One region of the Streptomyces sp. NPDC017095 genome, then DNA from elsewhere that is predicted to be linked to it. Evidence: riboswitches for the same ligand, from Rfam matches in the RefSeq annotation. Region 1 holds a riboswitch; each other region holds the start of a gene.

What was found. A riboswitch is a leader RNA that binds a small molecule or an ion and turns the genes downstream of it on or off. The one in region 1 is predicted to bind cyclic di-AMP.
Region 2: it holds a riboswitch for cyclic di-AMP, as region 1 does, so the genes downstream of both, ACH4OA_RS09115 (M23 family metallopeptidase) here and ACH4OA_RS19420 (transglycosylase SLT domain-containing protein) in region 1, are expected to answer to the same signal.
Region 3: it holds a riboswitch for cyclic di-AMP, as region 1 does, so the genes downstream of both, ACH4OA_RS18385 (M23 family metallopeptidase) here and ACH4OA_RS19420 (transglycosylase SLT domain-containing protein) in region 1, are expected to answer to the same signal.
Region 4: it holds a riboswitch for cyclic di-AMP, as region 1 does, so the genes downstream of both, ACH4OA_RS09595 (transglycosylase family protein) here and ACH4OA_RS19420 (transglycosylase SLT domain-containing protein) in region 1, are expected to answer to the same signal.

Annotation. Positions count from the first base shown of each region.
Region 1 is NZ_JBIROU010000009.1:110,777-114,878, forward strand. It holds gene ACH4OA_RS19415 (HAD family hydrolase) at 1-684, shown strand, start outside; gene ACH4OA_RS19420 (transglycosylase SLT domain-containing protein) at 726-1,208, opposite strand; cyclic di-AMP (ydaO/yuaA leader) riboswitch at 1,212-1,334, opposite strand; gene ACH4OA_RS19425 (polyprenyl synthetase family protein) at 2,039-3,049, shown strand; gene ACH4OA_RS19430 (outer membrane lipoprotein carrier protein LolA) at 3,278-4,102, shown strand, end outside.
Region 2 is NZ_JBIROU010000003.1:641,427-645,528, forward strand. It holds gene ribA (GTP cyclohydrolase II) at 1-53, opposite strand, end outside; gene ACH4OA_RS09100 (MarR family winged helix-turn-helix transcriptional regulator) at 181-690, opposite strand; gene ACH4OA_RS09105 (dihydrofolate reductase family protein) at 840-1,973, shown strand; tRNA gene ACH4OA_RS09110 (tRNA-Met) at 2,041-2,114, opposite strand; cyclic di-AMP (ydaO/yuaA leader) riboswitch at 2,423-2,587, shown strand; gene ACH4OA_RS09115 (M23 family metallopeptidase) at 2,600-3,670, shown strand; gene ACH4OA_RS09120 (aldo/keto reductase) at 3,868-4,102, shown strand, end outside.
Region 3 is NZ_JBIROU010000008.1:297,328-301,429, forward strand. It holds gene ACH4OA_RS18380 (GntR family transcriptional regulator) at 1-672, opposite strand, end outside; gene ACH4OA_RS18385 (M23 family metallopeptidase) at 871-1,626, opposite strand; cyclic di-AMP (ydaO/yuaA leader) riboswitch at 1,639-1,790, opposite strand; gene ACH4OA_RS18390 (M16 family metallopeptidase) at 2,029-3,417, opposite strand; gene ACH4OA_RS18395 (pitrilysin family protein) at 3,414-4,102, opposite strand, start outside.
Region 4 is NZ_JBIROU010000004.1:90,259-94,360, forward strand. It holds gene eno (phosphopyruvate hydratase) at 1-1,067, opposite strand, end outside; gene ACH4OA_RS09595 (transglycosylase family protein) at 1,381-2,133, opposite strand; cyclic di-AMP (ydaO/yuaA leader) riboswitch at 2,139-2,312, opposite strand; gene ACH4OA_RS09600 (transglycosylase family protein) at 2,496-3,602, opposite strand; gene ACH4OA_RS09605 (cytochrome P450) at 3,794-4,102, opposite strand, start outside.

The DNA of each region.
Region 1 (4,102 bases):
CTGGTCGTGACGGGCCGCCCGGCCCCGCGGGTGCGGTCCCTGCTCGCGCGCCTGGGCTGCACGGGTCTTGCGGTGTGCGGACAGGGAGCACAGGTCTACGACGCCGGGGCCGGCCGGCTGCTGTGGTCGGTGCGGCTGGAGCGGGAGCTGGCGGAGACCGCGCTCGGCAAGATCGAGGCGGAGGTGGGGCAGGTGTACGCGGCGGTCGACCAGGACGGCGTGGACGGGCGCACGCTCATCGAGCCCGGCTACCGGATGCCCCACCCGACGCTGCCCGCGGTCCGCGTCGGCCGGCGGGCCGAGCTGTGGAGCGCGCCCATCAGCAAGGTGCTGCTGCGCCACGCCGGGCTGTCCGACGACGAGTTGGCGGCCGTGGCGCGCTCCGTGGTGGGCTCGCTGGCGACGGTCACCATGTCGGGGCCGGGCACCGTGGAGCTCCAGCCGGGCGGGGTGACGAAGGCGACCGGACTGGCGCTGGCCGCCGAGCGGCTGGGGATCGGCGCCGAACGGGCCCTCGCCTTCGGTGACATGCCCAACGACATCCCGATGTTCGACTGGGCCGCGCGCGGTGTCGCCATGGCCGGCGCGCATCCCGAGCTGAAGGCGGTGGCGGACGAGGTCACCGCGTCGAACGAGGACGACGGCGTCGCTGTCGTCCTCGAAAGACTGTTCCCGGCCGGCTGACCGGGCCCGCGGTGGTGTCCGGGGACACCGGCCGGTGCCGGTCAGTAGGCGCCGAAGACGTTGTCGATCGATCCGTACCGCGCGGCCGCGTAGTTGCAGGCGGCGGTGATGTTCGCGACCGGGTCGTAGATGTCGAAGGACGTTCCGGCGACGTGGTAGGCGTTGAACGTCGGGTCGATGACCTGGAGCAGGCCCTTGGACGGGATGCCCTTGGCGGCGTTGGAGTCCCAGAGGTTGATGGCCGCCGGGTTGCCCGAGGACTCGCGCATCACGTTGCGGTAGATGCCGTTGTAGGTGCCCGGGATGCCCTTCTGGCCCATGATCGCGAGGGACTCGCGGATCCAGCCGTCGAGGGTGTTCGGGTAGCCGGCGGGGGTGGTGGCGGACGCCGGGGCGGCGGTGGTGGCCGCGGCGGCGCCGGTCGCGCCGATCAGCGGCAGGGCGAGGACGGCCGCACCGGTGCAGGCGGCGGCGACGGCGCGGACGAGCCGGGTGTTGCGGGTGTGCTGAGCGGCGGCAGGCATGGGGAATCCTCTCCGGCGCCTGCGAGGTGAGCTGTCGGGTTCGGGCGGGGAGGCGCCCGGCCGTGCCCTGGAGGAGGCACGGCTTCACCCCTAGGGCCTCTCGTTTGGATCAGGCCGGGCTCGCGGGTCCTGGCACCGCACCTCGCCGCGTTGTCGTCGGTTGCCATGGCTCCGCCATGGCGCCCTCCTCCGCCTTGCGATGCACGGCACCAGACCCCGCTCCCTGATCCGGCCTGATCCAAACGACAGACCCAAGCCGTCCCGACGCGGCACGTGCCGCGCCGGGACGGCGGCTTACCTGGGTCCCCCGCTCCTGCCGTACGAATGAGTTCGTCGATGGGTTACGCGGGCGGCGGCAGGATTCGGCGTCCGCCCGACGGCCCGGAACGTATGCGAGAGCACATGTCGGGAACAAGTACCGGATGCGCTTAAGGCGCTATTTGACCTTGATCACCGCTGTATGGGGTACTTGATCCTTTGCGGTCGCCAATCCTCAACTCGCCGACAGGCAACGGGCGGTCGGCGGTGTGGCGGGTGGGGTGGGTCCGTCGGCCGGGTGACCCAATTCACGAAATAGCAAATGACGTCAAATCAGACATGGGGGATTAGGGGTGTTAGGGCGATTCGAACCCGGAGTCCGGGTCGTGAGGGAAGTGGAGTATTACTATGTGATCAAAACTATGCCCGCCATGATCCGATACCACCCAAGCTGGACGGGTGGGCGCTATCGGTGATCGAAACGGGACCGGATACGCTGACTTGAGTGATGGCAGCGACCTATCGACAAACCGTGTAATCGCCAGCAGACACCAGCAGACAGGAGACCCCTCGTGACCGTCGTCGGGCCGTTCGGGCTGAGCGTGCGGGACCAGGCTCTGGAAGCCGATGTCCAGGCCGGATTGACGGCTGTCGAGGAAGGCTTGCTCGAGGCCACCAAGAGCGAGGTCCCGTTCATCACCGGGGCCGCTCAGCACCTCGTCCGGGCCGGCGGGAAGCGGTTCCGGCCCCTTCTCGTGATGCTCGCGGCCCAGTTCGGCGACCCTTACGCACCGGGCGTCGTGCCGTCGGCCGTGGTCGTGGAGCTGACCCACCTGGCCACGCTCTACCACGACGACGTCATGGACGAGGCGGCCGTGCGCCGGGGCGTGGACAGCGCCAACACGCGCTGGGGCAACTCCGTCGCGGTCCTCACCGGCGACTTCCTCTTCGCCCGCGCCTCCCACATCCTCGCCGACCTCGGCCCGGAGGCGGTCCGGGTGCAGGCCCTGGCCTTCGAACGGCTGGTCACCGGTCAGATCCTGGAGACCGCGGGCCCCTCCGACGGCCGCGACCCGGTCGAGCACTACCTGGACGTGCTGGCCGGCAAGACGGGCTCCCTGGTCGCGGTGGCGTGCCGGTTCGGCGCGATGATGTCCGGCGCCGACGAGCGGGTCGTCGACGTGCTCACCCAGTACGGCGAACGGCTCGGCGTCGCCTTCCAGCTCGCGGACGACGTCCTGGACATCGCCTCCGACTCCCACGAGTCCGGCAAGACCCCGGGCACCGACCTGCGCGAGGGCATCCCGACCCTGCCGGTGCTCCGGCTGCGCGAGCGGGCCGCCCGGCTGGGCCTGCCCGAGGACGTCGCGCTGTGCGAACTGCTGGACTCCGACCTCAGCGACGACGCCCGGCACGCCGAGGCGCTGGCCGGGCTGCGCACGCACCCCGCGCTGGAGCAGGCCCGCCGGGACACGATCCGGTACGCGGAGGAGGCGCGGGCCGCGCTGGCCCCGCTCACCGAGTGCGACGCCAAGGCCGCGCTGACCGAGCTGTGCGACGCGGTGGTGCACCGCGCGGGCTGACCCCGCCCGGCGATCGTCCGTCCCCTAGGGGTCGGGAGGAGGCGCGGCCGTTCCGTGTCATACCGCAGGCGTACGCGCGGCTGGCTCCGTGGGGTGACGCTTCCGCGCGGCCGATTTGGTCATATGGACACCACGGACATCACCACTCCTCACCGTTTCGGGTGAGAATGGCGGTCAGGGTGGACCAGCGTGAGGACAGCCGCCGCCGACGACGGAGGTAGGGCACACATGGCACCGTACGACAGCGAGGACACAGTGGGCGCCACGCGGGACGAGGACGCGCGCACGGGACGGCGCACGGCCGCCCGGTACGCGGTTCCGGTCGCGGTGGTGGGGGTGGCGGCGGTCACGATCGGGCTCGTCCCGGCGCTCGCCGACTCCGGTGACCCCGACCTGCCGAAGATCAGCGCACAGCAGCTCGTCGAGAAGATGGCCCGGTCGGACGTACAGCGGCTGTCCGGCACCGTGAAGATCAGCACCGACCTGGGCCTGCCCGACCTCGGCGGCCTGGAGGACGGGCTGCTCTCCGGGGCCCGGGGCGGCTCCGGCAAGGACTCCGGCGACGGCTCCTCGGCCGACCCGAAGGACAGGCTCACCGAGCTGGTGTCCGGCACGCACACCCTGCGCGTCGCCGCGGACGGCCCGGACCGGCAGAAGCTGTCCCTGCTGGAGCGCGGCGCCGAGTACAGCCTGATCCACGACGGCAAGGACGTCTGGGGCTACGACAGCAAGAGCAACGAGGTCTACCACTCCACCGCGCCCGCGTCCGGCAAGGACCACCGGGCCGAGGCGCCGGCCACGCCCGAGGACTTCGCCGACGAGGCCCTGAAGGCGGTGGACGACACCACGTCCGTCATCGTCGACGGCACCGCGCAGGTCGCCGGGCGCGACGCCTACAAGCTGCTGATCCGGCCCCGGCAGTCCGGCACCACGGTCGGCGCGATCAGCATCGCCGTGGACGCCAAGACGGGTCTGCCGCTGAAGTTCACGCTGACCCCGAAGAGCGGCGGCGCCGCCGTGGTCGACGCCGGCTTCACCCAGGTCTCCTTCGCC
Region 2 (4,102 bases), on a different contig from region 1:
CGCAGCGGTACCCGGACGCGGGCGCGCGGGGTGGCGGCGGGGAGGTCGGGCATGCGGAATCCCTCCGGGCGAGGTGCTTCACATTTGAAGCAGTGGTGGACCGGACCCTACCTTGTGCTTAAAAGTTAAAGCAATTGACCCCGCCGGGCCTCGGGGTCTCCGGTACGGGAACCGCCCGGGTCAGCAGGGGGACGAACGGCGCCGCCAGGGCACGTCGTCCGCCCCGGGATCCGTGCCCTCGCCCTGCAAGCCGCGCGCGATGCCCGTGCAGATCTCCTCGAGCTGCCCCACCTGCTCCTCGGTGAGCCGGTCGAACAGCAGGGTGCGGACCGTCTCGACATGCCCGGGCGCCGTACGCTCCAGGACGGCCCGCCCCTCGTCCGTCAGCGCCGCGAGCGAGGCGCGCCTGTCCTCGCGGCAGTTCTCCCGGCGCACCAGCCCGTCCCGCTCCAGCCGGTTCACCACGTACGTCAGCCGGCTGCGGGTGATCTTCAGTGTCTCGGCGAGATCGGTCATGCGCAGCCGCCGGCCGGGGGCGTCGGAGAGGTTGGCCAGCACCGAGTAGAACAGGTGTGGCATGCCGCCCTCCTGCTGGAGCTGCCGGTCGACCGCGTCCTCCAGGAGGCGGGAGGCGGCGATGTAGGCGCGCCAGGCGCGCTGCTCCTCGGGAGTGAGCCAGCGGGTCGTCATATCGCCAGTGTAGGTTTGTTTAAAACTTGAACCAAGACGGCCGTGCCACCGCCCGCCCCGAAGAAGCCACTTCCGCCCCGGAAGAATCCGCTGTTCGCCCCGGAACCGTCCGTCCGGAAGAATCCGTCCGCCCCGGAAGAAAGAGCGCCATGCCCCTGCCGTACGTGCTGCTGTCCGCCGCCGTCTCCCTCGACGGCTGTCTGGACGACACCGGCCCCGAGCGGCTCCTGCTGTCCAGCCCGGCCGACTTCGACCGGGTCGACGAGGTGCGGGCCTGGGCCGACGCCGTCCTCGTCGGCGCCGGCACCCTCCGCGCCGACAACCCGCGCCTGCTGGTCAACTCCGCCGGGCGGCGCGCGGCCCGGCGGGCGGCGGGCAGACCGGAGTACCCGCTGAAGGTCACCGTCACCGGTTCCGGCGATCTCGACCCGGCGGCGCGCTTCTGGCACACCGGCGGCGACAAGCTGGTCTGCACGACCGACCGGGGCGCCGCACGGGCCGCCCGGCTCCTCGGCCGCACCGCCGACGTCGTCCCGCTCGGCCCCGCCCTGGACTGGCGGACCCTGCTGGAGCACCTGCGCGACGTGCGCGGGGTGGAGCGCCTGATGGTCGAGGGCGGCGGCACGGTCCACACCCAGCTCCTCCAGCAGGGTCTCGCCGACGAACTCCAGCTCGTCCTCGCCCCGCTGTTCGTCGGCGACCCCGCCGCCCCGCGGCTGTTCGGACCCGGCGCCTACCAGGGCGGACGGCTGCGGCTGCTCGATACCCGCCGGATCGAGGACGTGGTCCTCATGCGGTACGCGCCCACGGCCCCCGGCGCCGGCCCGGACGCCACCGCCGCCGACCGCCACTGGCTGCGCACCGCCTGCGACCTCGCGGCCCTGTGCCCGCCCTCGGAGACGGCGTTCAGCGTCGGCGCGGTGGTGGTCGCGGCGGACGGCACGGAACTGGCCCGGGGCCACTCGCGCGAGGGCGGCGATCCCGTGGTGCACGCGGAGGAGGCCGCGCTCGCCAAGACCGATCCGGCCGATCCCCGGCTGCCCGGCGCCACGGTCTACAGCAGCCTGGAGCCGTGTGCCCGCCGCGCCTCCCGGCCCGCGCCCTGTGCCGAGCTGATCCTGCGGGCGGGGGTACGCCGGGTGGTCACCGCCTGGCGGGAGCCCGACACGTTCGTGACCGCGGCGGACGGGACGGGTGTGCTGACGGCCGCGGGCGCCCGGGTCGTCGTACTGCCGGAGCTGGCGGGCCTGGCCAAGGCGCCGAACGCCCATCTGCCGGGCTGAGCCCCCGGGCACGCGGGGAAACACCGAGGGCCCGGAATCCACTGGATTCCGGGCCCTCGGCCTTCAGTAGCGGGGACAGGATTTGAACCTGCGACCTCTGGGTTATGAGCCCAGCGAGCTACCGAGCTGCTCCACCCCGCGTCGTTGTGACTCCAGTGTACGTCATCCACAGGGGTGCTCGCACATCGCTTCTCCGCGGCCCGCCGTGCGTCACGGAGGGTGATCGGACGGGCGCCGTGCGCATAACAACTGAGTCACCATCAAAACCCGGGGTGACTGCTGAACATTCCCGGGCGTCGGTCAACTCGTCGGGTTTGCCGGGGTATTGAGGGATAACTCCACCACCGAAAACGGTAATGATCACGCTGAACGGCTTGGAAAGTGACTGGCAAGTCTATTAACGTTCGATAACGCAGCGCGGTCGTCCCAGCCGTCACAGAAGGCGGCTCCGCGCGCACGCGCCGAATCCCGCAAGGGAACCGGGGAACCACCATTTTGGGGTGAATCACGCGGGTACCGCAGTGGACTCAGGGGAGCCCACGACCGGTATACGCGCGTAGGAGACCTTCCTGCTCCGAACCCGTCAGCTAACCCGGTAGGCGGAGGAAGGAAAGGAGCGCGCCCGCGTGGCGTCCAACCGGCCTGCCCCCGAAGCCCTGTCCATACCGGCACAGCGCGAGTCCGAGCCCGAGATCTTCGGCTACGGCGCCCACCCCGCCGACGACGGCCCGTGGGAGGAGTGGAACCCCACCGAGGAATCCGTCGCCCCGGTCCGCGGCCGGCACCGGGTCGCCAAGCAGCGCGGCGGCTTCGCGCGCAGCTCCACCGTCCTCGGCGTCGGCGTCATCGCCGCGGTCGGCGCGGGCGGCATGGCCAGCGCCAACTCCGGCAAGCCGCCGGTACCCCTCGCCCTGCCCGACCTGCCCTCCGTGGGCTCCCTCTTCGACGACGGCTCCGCCGACGACCAGGCGTCCGAGGCCACCGCGACCGCCGCGCTCAGCACCGTCGCCGTGGCCGCCGGGGACACCCGGGGCGACGCCGACGCGGGCGAACTGCTGCGCAGCCGGATCATGGCGCAGGCCGAGCAGCAGCAGGGCCAGGCCGACAGCAAGGCCACCGCCGCCGCGCTCGCCGCCGTCGGGAAGCAGAGCGCCGAGGCCGCCGCGCAGGCCGAGAAGGAGGCCGCCGCCGAGGCCGTCGCCGCCCAGCACAAGGCGCAGGCCGACGCCGAGAAGGCCAAGGCGCAGGCCGAGAAGGCGGCGCAGGAGAAGCGGCTGGCCGAGCTGGCCAAGCAGTACGCGCTGCCGACCTCCGCCTACACGATCACCGCCACGTTCGGTCAGGGCGGGACCATGTGGTCCTCCGGCCACCACACCGGTCTGGACTTCGCCGCCGCCGCCGGCACCCTGATCAAGGCCGTGCACAACGGCACGATCACCGAAGCGGGCTGGGCCGGCTCCTCCTACGGCTACCGCACGATCCTGACCCTGGACGACGGCACCGAGCTGTGGTTCTGCCACCAGTCCTCGATCAACGTCACCGCCGGCCAGAAGGTCGCCACCGGCGAGGTCATCGGCCGCGTCGGCTCCACCGGCAACGTCACCGGGGCGCACCTGCACCTGGAGGTCCACCCCGGCGGCGCGCCCGCCGGCATCGACCCGATGGCGTGGCTGCGCGACAAGGGCCTCAACCCCTGACCCGCCCCTGACCCGGGTCCCTCGACCGGACCGGTCCGGGCTCGCGGGCCCGGGTCCCGCACCGGTCCTGATCAGGTTCTGGTCCGGTCCCGGCCCGGTCTGATCCGGGCGGCGGGCCTCCGCTCCCGCCGCCCGCGCCGTGAAACCCGGCGCCGGGGGCGGGATGCGATCGCCCGCCGCCGGCGTTGGCACCGGGTATGACGTCACTTCGTACACTCGGCTCCTCCGACCTCGAGGTCTTCCCGCTCTCCCTCGGCGGCAACGTGTTCGGCTGGACGGCCGACGAGCAGACCTCCTTCGCCGTCCTCGACGCCTACACGGCCGCGGGCGGCAACTTCATCGACACCGCCGACGTCTACTCGGCCTGGGTTCCCGGCAACAAGGGCGGCGAGTCCGAGACGATCATCGGCAAGTGGCTCGCGGAGCGCGGCA
Region 3 (4,102 bases), on a different contig from region 1:
CGATACGTTTACGGCATGTTGCGAAGTCCTCACCCGGTCCCCGGCACGAGTGGAACGCAGCCGGTGCGCGCCCGTGGCCCGCTCGGCGTGCAGCGCCGTCAGCGCCCGCGCGCGCTCGCCGTCCCCGCGCGCCACGGCGTCCACGATGGCGCCGTGCTCCGCCCAGGTCTCCGCCGGGCTCACCGGGGGCTCCACCGTGTACATCCACGCGATCTTGTGCCGCAGCTGGGTCAGCACCGCGGTCAGCGACGGGCTGCCGGACGCCTGCGCCAGGGTCTCGTGGAACCAGCCGCCCAGCGCGCGCAGATCCTCGCTGTGCCCCCTCCTGGCCCGCTCCTGGCCCAGCCGGACCAGGCCGCGCAGCACCTTCAGATGGGCCTCGGTGCGCCGCTGGGCGGCCCGCGCGGCGCCCAGCGGCTCCAGCAGCGTCCGCATCTCCAGCACGTCGGCGGCCTCCTGCTCGGTCGGCTCGGCCACGCACGCGCCCGCGTGCCGGCGCGTCACCACGAAGCCCTCGGCCTCCAGGGTGCGCAGCGCCTCGCGGACGGGGACGCGGGAGACGCCGTAGCGGCGGGCCAGGACTTCCTCGGTGAGGCGGCTGCCGCGCTCGTAGACACCGGCGACGATATCGTCCCGGACAGCGGTGCACACCGAGTGCGCCGGAATACGCATGACCGACCTCCGCCTTAATCCCCGTGAAACGCCGACGATGGACGCGTGTTCCGTGACTCTATGACAATGAGCCGGAATTTCCGACGGCGGGTCGTAATTCATGGATATTTTTTGGTCAGCGGGCCCGGCGGACAGCACGGAATACGGCGAAAGCCCCGGCTCGGAGAGCCGGGGCTGGGAAGGACCGCGCGGGACGCGTCAGATGTGCACGCCGTGGCCGCGGAGGTAGGCGACGGGGTCGACGTCGGAGCCGTACTCGGGAGTCGTGCGCGCCTCGAAGTGCAGGTGCGGCCCGGTGACGTTGCCGGTGGCGCCGGACAGGCCGATCTGCTGGCCCGGGACGACCTGCTGGCCCACGGTGACGCCGATGGACGACAGGTGCCCGTACTGCGTGTACATGCCGTCGGCCATCCGGATCACGATCTGGTTGCCGTAGGCGCCGCCCCAGCCCGTGGAGACGACCGTGCCGGAGCCCACCGCGTGGACGGCCGTGCCGCTGGCCGCGTGGAAGTCGATGCCGGTGTGCGAACCGGAGGACCACAGGGAGCTGCTGGCCCGGTAGGCCGTGGAGACGTAGGAGTGCGCGATGGGGGCGACGAAGGTGTTCAGCCGCTTGCGCTCGGCCTCGCGGGCGGCACGGGCCTTGGCCTGGCGCACCTCCTCGGCCCGCTTGGCGGCGGCCTTCGCGGCGGCCTCCTCGGCCGCCTTCCGCTCGGCGGCCTGCTGCTGCGCGGTGGCCTGGGCGTCGATCAGGCCGGCGACGTCCTCGGTCGCGGCGAGGACCGGGGTGAGGCCGGTCTGGTCCGCGGGGTTCCCGGCGGCGACCGCCGGGGAGGCGGCGAGGGAGCCGAGCACGCCCGTGGTGGTCAGGGCCGCGACGCCGGCCGCCTGCGCGGTGGTCCGCTTGACCCGGCCGGGCTTGCGGTGCTTGCCGGTGGCGCACATGAACGCCATGTGGTGGCTGGTCCTTTCCTTCCCTCTCGCCTACCGGGTTAGCTGACGGGTTCGGAGCAGGAAGGTCTCCTACGGGCCCCCTCGCGGGCGCCCGATTCACCCCAGGGACGTGGGTCCCCGGCTCCCCTGGCTCGCGCCGTACGGGGACTCGGCGATGACTGTCCGGTGCCGCGGGTGCGGCGCACTGCCTGACGAACAGCCCAGGTGACGCTACGGCGGCCCGCTTTCCCACCTCAAACGAATCCGGCTTTTTGTAGCGCATCCCACAGGGCAGACAGGCAACCTCCGCCCCAAAACGGGCACCTGAGGGAGCGAGTGGAACAGTGGAGGCCCTGACGGCCGGTGCACCGTCAGGGCCCCCATGCGCGCTTGCAGTGCCCGCCGCGTACGCCGTGCGGGGCGCTACTCGGCCGACACCACCGTCACTTCACCGATGCCGAGCGCCTCGACCGGTGCCTTGATCTGGGCGGCGTCGCCGACCAGGACGGTCACCAGCCGGTCCACCGGGAAGGCGTTCACGACGGCCGCGGTGGCCTCCACGGTGCCCGTGGCGGCCAACTGCCGGTACAGCGTCGCCTGGAAGTCGTCGGGCAGGTGCTGCTCGACCTGGTCGGCCAGCGTGCTGGCGACGGCCGCCGCGGTCTCGTACTTCAGCGGCGCCACCCCGACCAGGTTCTGTACGGCGACGTCCCGCTCGGCGTCGGTCAGGCCCTCCGCCGCGAGGGTGCGCAGCACCTTCCACAGGTCGTCCAGCGCGGGACCGGTGTTCGGCGTGTCCACGGAGCCGCTGATGGCGAGCATCGCGGCGCCCGTGCCGTCCGGCGCCGAGCGCAGGACCTGGCCGAAGGAGCGCACGCCGTAGGTGTAGCCCTTCTCCTCGCGCAGGACACGGTCCAGACGGGAGGTGAGGGTGCCGCCCAGGCAGTACGTGCCGAGCACCTGCGCGGGCCACACCCGGTCGTGCCGGTCGGGGCCGATCCGGCCGATGAGCAACTGCGTCTGCACGGCGCCGGGCCGGTCCACGATGACCACGCGCCCGGTGTCGTCGGCGGTCACCGGCGGCACCGGCCGGGGCTCGCCCGGCGTGCCGGTCCAGGTGCCGAGGGTGTCGTCGAGCAGCGCGTCCAGGTCGATGCCGGTCAGGTCGCCGACGACCACCACGGTGCCCGTGGCGGGCCGCACATGCCGGTCGTAGAAGGCGCGTACGGCCCCGGCGTCGATCTTCGCGACCGTCTCCTCGGTGCCCTGGCGCGGCCGGGACATCCGGGAAGCCGCCGGGAACAGCTCCCTGGAGAGCTCCTTGGCGGCCCGGCGGGAGGGGTTGGCCAGCTCGTGCGGGATCTCGTCCAGGCGGTTGCGGACGAGGCGCTCGACCTCGCTCTCGGCGAACGCGGGCGCGCGCAGGGCGTCGGCGAGCAGTCCGAGGCCCTTGGCCAGGCGGGAGGCCGGGACCTCCAGGCTGATCCGCACTCCGGGGTGGTCGGCGTGCGCGTCCAGGGTGGCGCCCGCACGCTCCAGCTCCGCGGCGAAGTCCTCGGCGGAGTGCTTGTCGGTGCCCTCGGAGAAGGCCCGCGCCATGATCGTGGCGACACCGTCCAGGCCGGCCGGCTCGGCCTCCAGCGGCGCGTCCAGCAGCACCTCCACGGCGACGACCTGCTGGCCGGGGCGGTGGCAGCGCAGCACGGTCAGGCCGTTGCCGAGCGCGGCGCGCTCGGGGGCCGGGAACGCCCAGGGCCTGGCGTCACCGGGCTGCGGCTGGGGGTGGAACTCCATGGTGGCGAGTTCGGTCACTGGGCCGTCTCCTCGTTCTCGGTCTCGTCGCGGGCCGCCTCTACGGTCGCTTCCTGCTCCGGGTCCTCGGGGATCCCGGTGTCCTCGACGGCCTCCGGGGACTTCGGCTCGTAGACGAGGACGGCGCGGTTGTCGGGCCGCAGGCGGGCCTTGGCGACCTCCTGGACCTCCTCCGGGGTCACCTCCAGGACGCGCTGGACGGCGGTCAGGGCGAGCTGGGGGTCGCCGAACAGGACGGCGAACCGGCACAGTTCGTCGGCGCGGCCGGCGACCGTGCCGAGCCGGTCCAGCCACTCGCGCTCCAGCTGGGCCTGGGCGCGCTCCATCTCCTCGGGCGTCGGGCCCTCGGCGGCGAACCGGGCCAGCTCCTCGTCGATGGCGGCCTCGATCACCGGCACCTCGACGTCACCGGAGGTCTTCACGTCCAGCCAGCCCATGGAGGGCGCGCCGGCCAGCCGCAGCAGCCCGAAGCCGGCGGCCACGGCCGTACGGTCGCGGCGCACCAGGCGGTTGTACAGGCGGGAGGACTCGCCGCCGCCGAGGACGGTCAGGGCGAGGTCGGCCGCGTCGCACGCGCGCGTGCCGTCGTGCGGGAGCCGGTAGGCGGCCATCAGGGCGCGCGCCGGCACCTCCTCCACGACGACCTCGCGCAGCTGCTCGCCGATGACGTCCGGCAGGGAGCCGT
Region 4 (4,102 bases), on a different contig from region 1:
CCGCTGCGCTGGGCCAGCTCGACGGCGTCCAGCGTCTCGGTCAGCGAGCCGATCTGGTTGACCTTGACCAGCAGGGCGTTGGCGGCGCCCTCCTCGATGCCGCGGGCCAGGCGCTCGGGGTTGGTGACGAACAGGTCGTCGCCGACGAGCTGGACCTTGTCGCCCAGCTTGTCGGTGATGGTCTTCCAGCCCGCCCAGTCGTCCTCGAACAGCGGGTCCTCGATGGAGACCAGCGGGTACGCCTCGACCAGGTCGGCGTAGTAGTCGGTCATCTCCTGGGCGGAGCGGGTCTTGCCCTCGAAGAGGTAGGAGCCGTCCTTGTAGAACTCGGACGCGGCGACGTCGAGCGCCAGGGCGATCTGCTCGCCGGGGGTGTAGCCGGCCTCCTTGATCGCCTCCAGGATGAGGTCGAGGGCCTCGCGGTTGGAGCCGAGGTTCGGGGCGAAGCCGCCCTCGTCGCCGAGACCCGTGGACAGGCCCTTGCTCTTCAGGACCTTCTTCAGGGTGTGGTAGACCTCGGTGCCCCAGCGCAGCGCCTCGGAGAAGGACTCCGCGCCGATCGGGGCGATCATGAACTCCTGGATGTCCACGTTGGAGTCGGCGTGCGAGCCGCCGTTCAGGATGTTCATCATCGGCACCGGCAGCAGGTGCGCGTTCGGGCCGCCCAGGTAGCGGAAGAGCGGCAGGTCGCTGGCCTCGGAGGCGGCGTGGGCGACGGCGAGGGAGACGCCGAGGATGGCGTTGGCGCCCAGGGAGCCCTTGTTGTCGGTGGCGTCCAGGTCGAACATGGCCTGGTCGATCAGGCGCTGCTCGGTGGCGTCGTAGCCGACCAGCTCCGGGCCGATCTGCTCGATGACGGCGAGGACGGCCTTCTCGACACCCTTGCCCTGGTAGCGGTTCGGGTCACCGTCGCGCAGCTCGATGGCCTCGAAGGCGCCGGTCGAGGCGCCGGACGGGACGGCGGCACGACCCGTGCTGCCGTCGTCGAGGCCGACCTCGACCTCGACCGTGGGGTTGCCTCGGGAGTCCAGGATTTCCCGGGCTACGACGACGTCGATGGACGGCACGAGCATCTCCTTCTTGGATGTGACGCTGGAAGTGCGGGGCTGGTGTGCCTTGCGCCTAGAGCCTAACCGTCCCGGGGCCGCCGGCCCGCGACCGACCGTCCCGTGGACAAGCCGACCGTACCCTTTGTTTCTTTTCGAAACAAAGGGTTCCGGGGAACCTCCGCGCGCGGCGGGCACGCAAAAGCCCCGCCCCGGTGCGTACGGGGGAACACGCACCGGGGCGGGGAGCCCGTGGGGACGGGGGTGGTCCGCACGGGCCTTCAGTGTGGTCCGCGGGATCTACGGGCGCGGCGGTCCGGCCGGGCGCCTGAGGTCACTTCAGGTGCAGCTGCTGACCCGGGTAGATGAGGTCGGCGTCCTGGACGATGTCCTTGTTCAGCTCGAACAGCTTCTGCCAGCCGCCCGCGACCTGGTGCGCCGCGGCGATGGTGCTGAGGGTGTCGCCCTGGGCCACCTTGTACTCGCCGTCGCCCTTCTCGACCTTCTTGCCGGTCGGGGTGGTGACGGTCTTGCCGGTGCTCTGGCCCGCGGACGCGGCCGGGCGCTCGGCGGAGCGGGAGGCGGCCTGCTGGTCGGCGGAGCGGGTGGTGGTGCCCGAACCCGAGGTGGAACCCGAACCGGAGGTGGAGCCGGAGCCGGAGGTCGAGCCCGAGCCGGAGGTGGACGGGGTGCTCGGGGCGGAGCCGTTGTACGGGGTGCTCGACAGGCCCGTGCCGCAGACCGGCCAGGCGCCCTTGCCCTGCGCCGCGAGGACCTTCTCGGCGACGGCGATCTGCTGCGACTTGCTCGCCTTGTCGGCGGTGGCCGCGTACTGCGTGCCACCGTAGGCGGCCCAAGTGGAGGCGGAGAACTGCAGGCCGCCGTAGTAACCGTTGCCGGTGTTGATGGCCCAGTTGCCGCCGGACTCGCACTGGGCGACCGTGTCCCACTGGGAGTCGGTGGCGGCGGAGGCGTTGCCGGCCGCCATCAGCGGGGCGGCGACGGCGGCGCCGGTGACACCGGCGAGCGTGATGGCGCGGACGGCCTTGGACGGACGACGGTGCTTGCCCTTACCGGTAAACAGCATGGATCGATTCCCCTCACCGACGCCTACGAGGTGAGCTGTCGGGTTCGGGCCGGTTGAGTTGCCCGGCCGCACCCCCGCTTGCGCGGTGTGCGGCTTCACCCCCAGCCGGTGCCGGCCTCAAGTGCCGGTTCCGGCGCCTACCTTGGTTCCCCCGCTCCTGCCTACGGCGCATGACGCGACGACTGTTCCCGGGCAACCACTGGCAGGATTCGGCGTGGCGGTTGCCGGGGCTCGTGGTGACGAGCGGCCTCGACCGTAGACACGGGATCCGGCGAATTTCAAAGACGATCAGGGCTTCTGAGACTCATCCCACACTTTCGCCAAACCGGACATTAGGGCGCTAAGCGGGGCGTCAACTCCGCCTACTTACCGCCCGTTTCGCCCCCTACTTCCAGGGTCTGACCGGCGGTGATGCGGTTCGGGTCGGCGCCGATGGCCTTCTTGTTGCCGGCGTACAGCGCGTGCCATCCGCCGTCGACGTCAAGGGAGTCGGCGATGGAGACGAGGGAGTCGCCTTGGCGGACGGTGTAGGTGTCCGCCTCCCGGGTGGCATGCCGGCCGGACAGCGTGGCGTCCTGACCGTTTGTCACGGTTTCGTCCGCACTCGCGCCCCGGTGGCGTCCACCCGACGCGACGGCTCCGGTGTCGACGAGGCTCCAAGAACCGGCGGCCCGCTGCGGGTTGCTCTCGACCCCGGCGTCAGGGGCCGAGCTGGGCGCACTGTCGGCACCCTGGGGGTTTCCGGCGTCCGCGGCGGGGGACTTGTCGGACTTGGGGGTGTTGGTGCCGGTCGGACCGGTGGTACCGCCCGTGCCCTTGGCCGCGTCCTCGTCCGCTTCCTTGCCCTTGTGCCTGCCCTTGCCCTTGCCCGGCTTGGTGTCCGGCGTGCCGCCGGCGTCCGGGGAGGAAGGGGTGCCGGAGCCGCTGTCGGAGCCGGCTTCCGTGGAGGGCGAGGGATCCGGCCGGCCGGACGGGGTGCCGGAGCCGCCCGGGGTGTCCGAAGTGCCGGAGCCGTCCGCCGGTGCGGACGGTTCGCCCGTACGGCCGTCCTGCCCGGGTTCGCCGACGCCCGTGTCGACGTCCACGGAGCCCGAGTCCGGCGTCAGGCCGGACAGCAGGGCGCAGGTGGCCCAGGGCGTGGTGCCCCGGTCGGCCAGGATCTTCTCGGCGACGGCGATCTGCTGGAGCCGGCTGGCCTGGTCGGCGCTGTCCGCGTACTGGGTGCCGCCGTAGGCGTCCCAGTCGTCCTGCGAGATCTGCAGGCCGCCGTAGTACCCGTTGCCGGTGTCCGCGCTCCAGGAGCCGCCGCTTTCGCACTCGGCCACCTTGTCCCACGTGGTGGCGTCGGCCGCGTGCGCGCCGGCCGCGCCGAGGAGCGGGAGGGCGATGGCGGAGCCGGTCACGCCGGCCGCGACGAGGAGGGCCGGAGCCTGGCGGGGGCGACGGTGTCGGCCGTTCCCGGAGAGCATGCAGAAGCCTTTCGAGCGACAGCAGGACCGGCGCGGCGGAGTGGTGCCACCCGTCGCGCTGATGGGTGAACGTATCGGCAGGCGATCACTTGTCACAAGTTCATGCCGCACAGATCACATGAAGATCACAGAGTTGAGTTTCTGTCATCTCCCCCGGGAGGTCCGGTGATCAGGCCCGGGAGGCCCGGTGATCAGGCCGTGGGCGTGAACTCGACCGGCAGGGTGCGCAGGCCACGCATGATGAGCCCGCCGCGCCAGCGCAGTTCGGCCGGGTCGGCGGCGAGCCGCAGGCCGGGCAGGCGGGTGAACAGGGTGGCCAGCGCGGTCTGGCCCTCCAGCCGGGCGAGCGGCGCGCCGAGACAGTAGTGGATGCCGTGGCCGTAGCCGAGGTGCTGGTTGTCGCGGCGGCCTAGGTCCAGCACGTCCGGGTCGGCGAACCGCTGCGGGTCCCGGTCGGCGGCGGCCAGGACGACGAGCACCGGATCGCCCGGCGCGATCTC